Regions from separate parts of the Bacillus sp. OTU2372 genome, predicted to be linked through region 1. Evidence: predicted binding sites of a transcription regulator. Region 1 holds the regulator's gene; each other region holds the start of a gene.

Region 1 (2,207 bases):
TATTTTGCGCTAAATAACCGATTGTTACATCTTTTGGTTTAATGATCTCTCCGCCATCGTGGGACAGGTGTCCGGCAATAATCTTTAATAACGTTGATTTTCCCGCACCATTTCGTCCGACAAGGGCCACACGGTCGCGGGTTTGTAATTCAAGCTTTATATTCGATAAAATAAGCTCAGCGCCATAATATTTTTGCAGCTGGTTCACTTGTAGTAAAATCATTTTAAATCACCTCTATTAACAACAAAACGTAAAATAGGATTACGTCAGATCTTTTATAAAAAACGGCTGTATTCGATTTCATTTGTTTAGTGAAAAACTTCACTAAGTTTCAGCTTTCAAAATTACCTACCATACAAATAGTGTACCTTATAAGCGTAATGACAGCAATAAAGAGTAATCGATGGCACTTTTTTCAAGAAAAATGTATATTTCGCTCAAAGTTTCACACACATAGTGTTAAAAATAGTGTATTATTTTTTTGTAGGAGGATTTTTTTATGGCAGAATTTACGCACTTTAATGAAGAAGGCAGAGCTAAAATGGTTGATGTCAGCGACAAACCCGAAACGGCACGCACGGCTCTTGCTCAATCGAGTATTATCGTAAGTGAAGAAATATATCAAAAAATAACGAACCATGAAATGAAAAAAGGTGATGTCTTAGCTGTCGCACAAGTTGCAGCGGTAATGGCAGCGAAAAAGACTTGGGATATTATTCCCATGTGTCACCCGATTCCATTAACAGGGGTCAATATATCCTTCTCATGGGAACAGAATCAAAATGGAAGCTATCAGTTGCATATTGCTGCAGCCGTTAAAACAAAAGGGAATACAGGTGTTGAAATGGAAGCGCTCACAGCTGCATCAGCATGCGCTTTAACCGTTTATGATATGTGCAAAGCAGTAGATAAAGGTATGATCATTGGACCAACTTACTTAGTTGAGAAAACGGGCGGAAAAAATGGGGACTTCAAAAGAACCGAACAAGTTAAATAATATTATCAAATTTTTATAATGGGGTGTGGGAGATTATGAGTAATGAAACGATGAAGATACCACAGGCGACAGCAAAACGGCTGCCCCTCTATTATCGATTTTTAAAAAATCTGCATACTTCAGGTAAACAAAGAGTTTCGTCTGCAGAACTAAGTGAAGCGGTAAAGGTAGACAGTGCGACAATCCGCCGAGACTTTTCCTATTTTGGGGCCTTGGGGAAAAAGGGATATGGCTACAATGTCAACTATTTGTTGACCTTTTTCCGTAAGACACTTGATCAAGATGAATTAACAAAGGTTGCGTTAATTGGGGTTGGGAATCTAGGTACTGCCTTTTTAAATTATAATTTCTTAAAAAACAATAATACAAAAATTGAAGTTGCCTTTGATGTCGATCCGGCAAAAGAGGGAACAAAAATTCGTGAAGTTCCGGTTTATCCGATGGATGATCTCGAAAAAGTGCTCTTAGAGGAAAAAATATCTGTTGTCATTCTAACGGTTCCAGCACCTGTTGCCCAAGTGATTACCGACAGGCTGGCAAAAGCTGAAGTGAGAGGGATCTTAAATTTCACTCCAGCACGATTAAATGTCCCTTCATCGATCAGGGTTCATCACATCGACTTGGCAGTGGAACTGCAGTCTTTAGTTTACTTCTTAAAGCATTACCCAACAGAAGAAATAGAGGAATAATGATAAAAGGGTGTTTCACTTACAAAAATTAGTGAAACACTTTTTTTATCACTTTACTAGCATAACAGTGTTATGTTACACTGTTTTCAGAAAGGGGTTATCTAAAATGAGCGACGATTTAATTTCTAAGAAGGAGCTACTGGAACTTGCCGGTATCTCTTATGGGCAGCTCTACCGATGGAAACGGAAAGATCTTATCCCCGAAGAGTGGTTTATCCGAAAATCCACCTTTACTGGACAGGAAACGTTCTTTCCAAAAGAAAAGGTTTTAGAGCGGATTAATAAAATCCAGACCATGAAGGATAATTTGTCTTTGGATGAATTAGCAGATATGTTTTCACCTAATATTAGTGATTTAGAGCTGGAAAAGGACGATCTTATAAAACGCAACATTGTTTCACCACCTGTAATGGATATCTATTTGGAAATGGATAAGGGCGGTCATCAGTTTACCTTTTCAAGAATGCTCGAAGTTTATGTATTAGAGAAACTTTTACAATCGGGTGAAATAAATTTAGAT
Region 2 (2,207 bases), on a different contig from region 1:
AACAAGTATTTAATAAGAAAACTAACACTATCATAGGTGTCGCCGCAGGGGCGTTCTTATTAGGAAGATTAACCAAATCTAACAAAAAAAATAACAACAAAAGAAAATAAAATTATTGATATACCAAGAGCCAGGTTGCAAAAGAACCTGGCTCTTGGTGTCAGGCACCATTTGTAACAGCGTTGTAGGAGTAATTGCTGTCGTCCCATTGGTAGATTCCTTCTTGGAGTTTGATGATGGTGTCAAAAGGGCGGTTGACATGGTTAGTGTTTTCTGCAGGATGAGCATCCTCGTCCAGTACTTCATTATGGCTCTTTTCGTAGATTAAATGTTGTTTTAAGGTGAGCATATCTGATTTGGATGCGATGCGGATGATCTTATCTAGTGTGATTTTCTTTTCGCTGATTCCATAGCTGTTACAGATGCTTGTCTGAAAGCTTTTGTTATATTGAAGCATCATGTGTAAATCATTGATACAAGCAACGCCAAAAACATCTTTAATAACATCCTCATAACGAAGCTGCGTGCCAGTCGCAAATTTAATAATGTTTTTCTCCGGATTTTCTAATCGATAAACCGTCTCAATTGTATTTTCCATGGTAACACATCCATTCAATTAATAATTACTATATCATGAAACCAAAGCAAATAGGATTAAGCGATGGTGATAAGTGTTTTACTAGTGAAATTTTACACCTGTATATATTATAACACATAATTAATCGCAAAATGTGACAGTAAAATCAGTCTGACGAAAAATTTGTCGAATGAAAACGCTTTATAATTATTAAAGAAATATTCACAGGTTTCTGGATGAAAATGCTATAAAATAATAATATGTTAAGTATTTCACAAATAAAAGAAATTGAAGGTGTAGAGATTATGGGGTTTAGTAAACCTGATCAAATCATGGCCATTACGGTCGAAAACGGAGTTAAAAAAACCAAGTATGCACCACTTCAATCCATCATATTAGGTTTTGAAGCAGGAGCATTTATAGCCCTTGGTTACTTGTTATTTATCCGTGTAACCGCTACGTTAACCGGTAATTTAGAAGGATTAGGCAGTTTGATTGGTGCGAGCGTATTCCCGATCGGTCTTATTCTGACGTTATTGGCAGGCGGGGAACTTTTGACTGGGAATATGATGGCGGTGCCTTTAGCAAGGATGGCAAATAGGATCAGTACGGGAAAGGTACTATATAACTGGTTCCTGGTAACCATCAGTAACTTTTTAGGAGCCATTTTTGTTGCCTATTTCTTTGGACATCTTGTCGGCTTAACCGAAGCAACTCCTTTTTTAGAAAAAACCATTAGTATCGCAGACCACAAGCTGGAAGCAACCTTTCTCCAGGCGTTCATTTCCGGGATTGGCTGTAACTGGCTGGTTGCATCTGCTGTTTGGCTTTCATATGGTGCTAATGACATGTCTGGAAAAATCTTAGGTATTTGGTTTCCAACGATGGCGTTTGTTGCCATCGGATTCCAACACGTTGTGGCTAATATGTTTGTCATTCCTGCGGCCATCTTTGCTGGACATTTTACATGGATAGAATATATTCGTAATTTTATCCCGGTCTTTTTAGGCAATGCCGTTGGCGGAACGATATTTATTGCTATGGCTTATTGGCATACCTATAAAAAATATCTGCCTGTCTTAATAGAGGCAAAGGTCGTTAAGCCAATGGCGAAAACTGGCACAAGATAAGAACAAAAGCGCAAGCGCCTTGAACAGCCCCGACAAGCATAAGACGCTTAGGGAAAGAAGGCGTTCTTTGCCTTCATTCCCTGAGTGGCTGTAGACCATCGAGGGGCTAGGTGCTGGAGCTGGACGTCAACAGTCCTTTTTTAACAGTTATCCACAAGCGATAATTTTATAATTTCCTAAAAGATAAATAATCCTCTAAGAAGCTTTGAACCATTGTTCGGGGCTTCTTTTTTAATAATCTTCTCTTTTACTAGCTTCTAACAAGTAATAATGCTTTCTTCAGGAGAATAAAATGGGTGAATGGAGGCAATCCGTTTGCGAATTTCACTGAATCACTTTAGAAAAAGAGGAGTAGTTGGGAAACATGGTAAAGAGAAGATGGGCCATATCAGTTTTATTAATTGGGAGTTTACTAGGTTTAGCAGGATGTACGGGGAAGGCAGCCACTAAAAAGCCAGACCATGAAAAAGAAAAAGTGACAGAATCACAAAAGCAGCCAG
Region 3 (2,207 bases), on a different contig from region 1:
AAGAAATTACCATCGAATTACAAATAGACCCGCAAGTTTTTAAACGGAAGATCCATGATGGTTTTCTCCAGCTCGAGGCAGGTTCGGAGTTGATTCAAATCCCTTATCTGTATGTACTTGAGGAGCCGGGATATCCGAGGGTGATGGGCTTTGATTTTGTGTATGGCGACAGGCCTGGAGAATACCGCTATGAGGTGTACCTGCCAGGTGGGGCTGAGGAGTTTGGCATTGCCTTGTTTAACCCGGAGGATTACCGGTTTGTCGGCTTCTTAGATACGGAAACAAATGTGAAAAAGGGGCAGCTTCGTAAGATCATCCCGAAAGAGCAGCTGCCGGCGTCAGGTACTTATCTAGTAAAGGTTTTTGCGAAAAAGGCAGGTAAAGAGGATTTTATCGAGAGGATGATCATGATCGAAAAGAAGGATGAATAGATCCAAGGCTGGGGTGATAGCGCACTCCAGCCTTTTATTATCTAAAAAATGACCAAAGAGAGCACTTAAACAGGTGTTAAAAAATAATAATTTATGAGAATTAGATTAAAATTCAATTAAAAGTTCACAAAATAGACACAAATTAGCCTAAAATTATTCAAATTTTACAATACAATTAAAGTGTTAACAAAGGTGTCAAAGATTCAGAAATTATTAATAGTAGATTGTGGTATAATTCACGTAAATTCATTGACATTGACAAGTGGCTATTGTATGCTAACAAAGGGTGTCAATGATAGGGTTTTCATGTCAATTTATCTATATAAAGATAGTTTCTATGGAATGTATTTGTCACTTGCCCTTTGACATTCTCTCCAGTGTGAGGATGTGATCATATGCGTCAAAATAACCGCAACCCATTCCAAGCAATGGCGTTAATGTCCGCGATTGTCTCCCAGTTAGTTGGCTCCATTCTCATAGGTATTTTTGCCGGCAGATGGCTGGATCGGCACTGGAGTACCGAACCAATTTTCTTAATAATCGGATTGCTTTTGGGACTGGCAGCGGGAACTTATTCTATGCTTCTTTCAATTCGCCATTTCTATTCAGGAGATAAATAATAATGCCAGATTTCAGAGTCATGTACAACAGGCAAAAGAAATGGATATTCTACTTGCTGGCCATATATGTTCTTGGCTGGGGCTTCACGACGTACCATACGATCTTTTTAGGATTGGTTTTAGGGACATGCTTTGGTTTTCTTAACCTTTTACTCCTGGTAAGGAAGACTGAGAAGTTTGATAAACAAGTATCAGAGGGGAAAAAGCCCCGGTCTCTAGGCTCCTTATCAAGGATGGCGACAGCGGGTATTGGAGCAGCAATCGCCTTGAAGTACCCGGAATATTTTAATGTTTTTTCTTATGTGATAGGACTAATGACATCCTATATTGTCATTATGATAGATTATTTTTACAATGCAATGCATCAACATAAATGAAGGGGAAGTGAGGTGAGTACATATGGAACATAAAGCTCCTGAGTTTGAATTCTTGGGTCTATGGTTTAATGGCGCCAATATCCTGATGATCACTGTAGCAAGTGTCATTGTTTTTCTAATTGCCGTTCTTTCTACCCGTAAACTGGCTATGAAACCAACAGGGATGCAGAACTTCTTTGAATGGGTGATGGACTTTGTAAAAGGGATCATCAATAGCACAATGGATTGGAAGGATGGGGGAAGATTTCATATCCTTGGAATCACACTCATCATGTATATCTTTGTATCCAATATGTTAGGTTTGCCGTTTTCAATTGTGATTGATGGAACACTTTGGTGGAAATCACCAACAGCTGACCCAATCATCACGTTAACTCTCGCTGTTATGATCTTGGGTTTAACCCATTTTTATGGTGTGAAGTTAAAAGGTGTCAAGGGATATGGAGAAACCTTCTTCAGCCCAATGAAATTCTTATTTCCGTTAAAGATTATTGAGGAATTCGCGAACACATTAACACTTGGTCTGCGTCTTTACGGTAACATCTTCGCAGGTGAATTGCTATTATCACTATTGGCAGGCGGATTAGCCCACCAAGGAATTGCGGGTACCATTGCCGCAATACCGTTAACATTAGTTTGGCAAGGTTTCTCTGTGTTTGTCGGCTCTATCCAAGCTTACATTTTTACCATGTTAACAATGGTTTACATGTCTCACAAAGTGAGTCATGACCATTAAAATAATCGTTCATACTCATGAACAAAAACAAAAAAATATTATG
Region 4 (2,207 bases), on a different contig from region 1:
TTGACAGTTCCCACATCCACTGGATATGCTCTGTATTGACAAGGTTTCTTTCAACCAGACCCCTTTTTTCATCATAAATCTCACTGCCATTTACTGTTACTAAGTAGGAGGTGAGCTCTAAATCATCCGCATGTTCTCGAACGGTAAGTATAGAACGCCCTGTACTGAGAACAACGATTATACCTTTATCTTTTGCAGCCTTAATCGCTTTACGATTTTCTTCTGAAACTTGGCCTTTATTATTTAACAAAGTCCCATCCATATCGAGCGCAACTAACTTGATTTCAACATCATTCTTGAAATTTTCCATTACTGTCATAAACTCCCTTCTCCCATGGTCCTTTATAAGATAACATTTTTATTAGTAACTTTTCAAAAATAACCGTATTAGTTTACATAATATAGTTATGGTTAAATAAAAAATCCTGCTCTACAGCAGGATCATAAATGTTATTAATGATGGTGATGGTGTCCGCCTTTTGATGGGTTGGTAATGAGCCATTCCTCTTTTGGGACATGGAAAAATTGAATCCAGACGCCATCCAAGTACTCATCACTTTTATCAAGGATAAAATCAATATCCTTATCCGTTTTGACAACTTCATCATTTTCAGTTGGTGTGTCAAGCATCAAGTCATAATGGGCATGATCTCCGTGCATGCTTGTCACATATACACGAAATAGTTTGCCTTCTGCCTCTTCACTTTCCAACATCTTTTTCAATTCTTTTGCAGCATGGCGATTAATTTTTACCTTCATTTTGCGCTCTCCTCTATTATGTATTCTATTTTATTATCCCACGATAAGACTAAAATAGACAGTTTTAAACGCTAAAACCCTTTATATAAAGGGAATTTGAAAAATGCACGTGCCAGATTCCAATTAATTTCCATATTAGCATTTTAAATCCTTAACAAATTTGTCACAACTTTTTCAAAAAACCTATATAAACATCATGGCGTAATTGTTAATATTGTGATATCGCAATGAGTTGTTAATAAATATCAGTTAATAATTAATTTAAATGCTTGTAATTTTGAAGTGAATGTATTATTCTATTGAAGTTTGTGAATACATTCACGTTAAAATTGTGAACAAATGAACAAATATTTTGGAGGGAAAAACGGACATGTTTAGAAAGATCTTTATTGTTCCACTATTGGCTTTATTGCCTGTGCTGCTCCTTAGCGGTTGTGATTCAAAAATGGTTGTTTTTGATCCAAAAGGTCCAGCAGCAAGAGAAATTCTTGGCTTAATTAACTGGTCATTAGTCTTTATGGCACTTGTGGTAGTTGTGGTATTTGGTTTATTCGGATATATCGTTTGGAAATACCGTGCAACACCTGAGAATAAAGACTATGAGCCACCAGAGGAACATGGCAGTACGAAATTAGAGTTAATTTGGACCTTTATCCCAATTCTAATTGTCATTGCCCTCACGATTCCTACTGTATCTACGATTTACAAGCTTGAAAAGGTTCCGGCTGGTTATGAAAATAAAAAGCCGATTACGATTAATGTTACCTCAGCTGACTGGAAATGGATTTTTAGTTATCCTGAACAAGGGATTGAAACTGTCAATTATGTAAACATTCCTGTCGGAACACCTGTTAAGTTTAAATTAACATCTGCAGGCACTATGCAATCGTTCTGGGTTCCACAATTGGGCGGTCAAAAGTACACCATGAATAAAATGGAAACAGAATTGTATTTAACTGCTGATGAAGTTGGGGAATACCTAGGCAGAAATACAAACTTTAACGGAAAAGGCTATGCGGATATGGAATTTACCGTGGAAGCTAAGAACACTAAAGACTTTGAAAAATGGGTAAATGAAGTTAAAGACACTGCTCCTAAATTGACTGAAAAGAAATATTATGAATTGCTGAACCCAACACATTTAGGACGTGAAACCTACGTCGGTACACATTTACAATGGGTTGACCATTCACAAATGAACTCTAAAACTTTTACTAATCCAAAATTATATGAAGTTCATGGCGTAAAAGGCCAAATTTTCAAGGATGAAGAACCATCTACTGAAACTTCAAAAGACTCGACGAATACGACTGATAAATCAAATGGAGGTGAACATTGATGGGCATTAATTGGCATGATTTCTTTATCGTCGGCAACCCGCTCATCCTAGGTTCCCAGATTGCTATTTTACTAACGATGATTGGTATTGTAGCAGGTGTTTCTTATTT

The links. Region 1 encodes Rex, which represses fermentation and respiration genes when NADH is low (regulators of the CRP and FNR family bind a similar motif). Its sites were predicted from a motif close to TTGTGAAATATTTCACAA; they were not measured.
Region 2: the regulator Rex is predicted to act here: its motif matches at 838-855, upstream of AAHB15_RS08695 (formate/nitrite transporter family protein).
Region 3: the regulator Rex is predicted to act here: its motif matches at 656-673, upstream of AAHB15_RS18300 (AtpZ/AtpI family protein).
Region 4: the regulator Rex is predicted to act here: its motif matches at 1,066-1,083, upstream of qoxA (cytochrome aa3 quinol oxidase subunit II).

The regions. Positions count from the first base shown of each region.
Region 1 covers NZ_JASATK010000027.1:51,066-53,272, reverse strand. The annotation lists gene AAHB15_RS25785 (ABC-F family ATP-binding cassette domain-containing protein) at 1-223, opposite strand, end outside; gene moaC (cyclic pyranopterin monophosphate synthase MoaC) at 501-998, shown strand; gene AAHB15_RS25775 (redox-sensing transcriptional repressor Rex) at 1,034-1,687, shown strand; gene AAHB15_RS25770 (YhbD family protein) at 1,794-2,207, shown strand, end outside.
Region 2 covers NZ_JASATK010000003.1:194,980-197,186, forward strand. The annotation lists gene AAHB15_RS08685 (proline dehydrogenase family protein) at 1-110, shown strand, start outside; gene AAHB15_RS08690 (hypothetical protein) at 161-598, opposite strand; gene AAHB15_RS08695 (formate/nitrite transporter family protein) at 883-1,707, shown strand; gene AAHB15_RS08700 (VanW family protein) at 2,072-2,207, shown strand, end outside.
Region 3 covers NZ_JASATK010000012.1:56,260-58,466, forward strand. The annotation lists gene AAHB15_RS18295 (S8 family serine peptidase) at 1-431, shown strand, start outside; gene AAHB15_RS18300 (AtpZ/AtpI family protein) at 827-1,051, shown strand; gene AAHB15_RS18305 (ATP synthase subunit I) at 1,054-1,428, shown strand; gene atpB (F0F1 ATP synthase subunit A) at 1,451-2,164, shown strand.
Region 4 covers NZ_JASATK010000004.1:196,729-198,935, forward strand. The annotation lists gene AAHB15_RS10385 (Cof-type HAD-IIB family hydrolase) at 1-310, opposite strand, end outside; gene AAHB15_RS10390 (iron-sulfur cluster assembly accessory protein) at 454-759, opposite strand; gene qoxA (cytochrome aa3 quinol oxidase subunit II) at 1,130-2,098, shown strand; gene qoxB (cytochrome aa3 quinol oxidase subunit I) at 2,098-2,207, shown strand, end outside.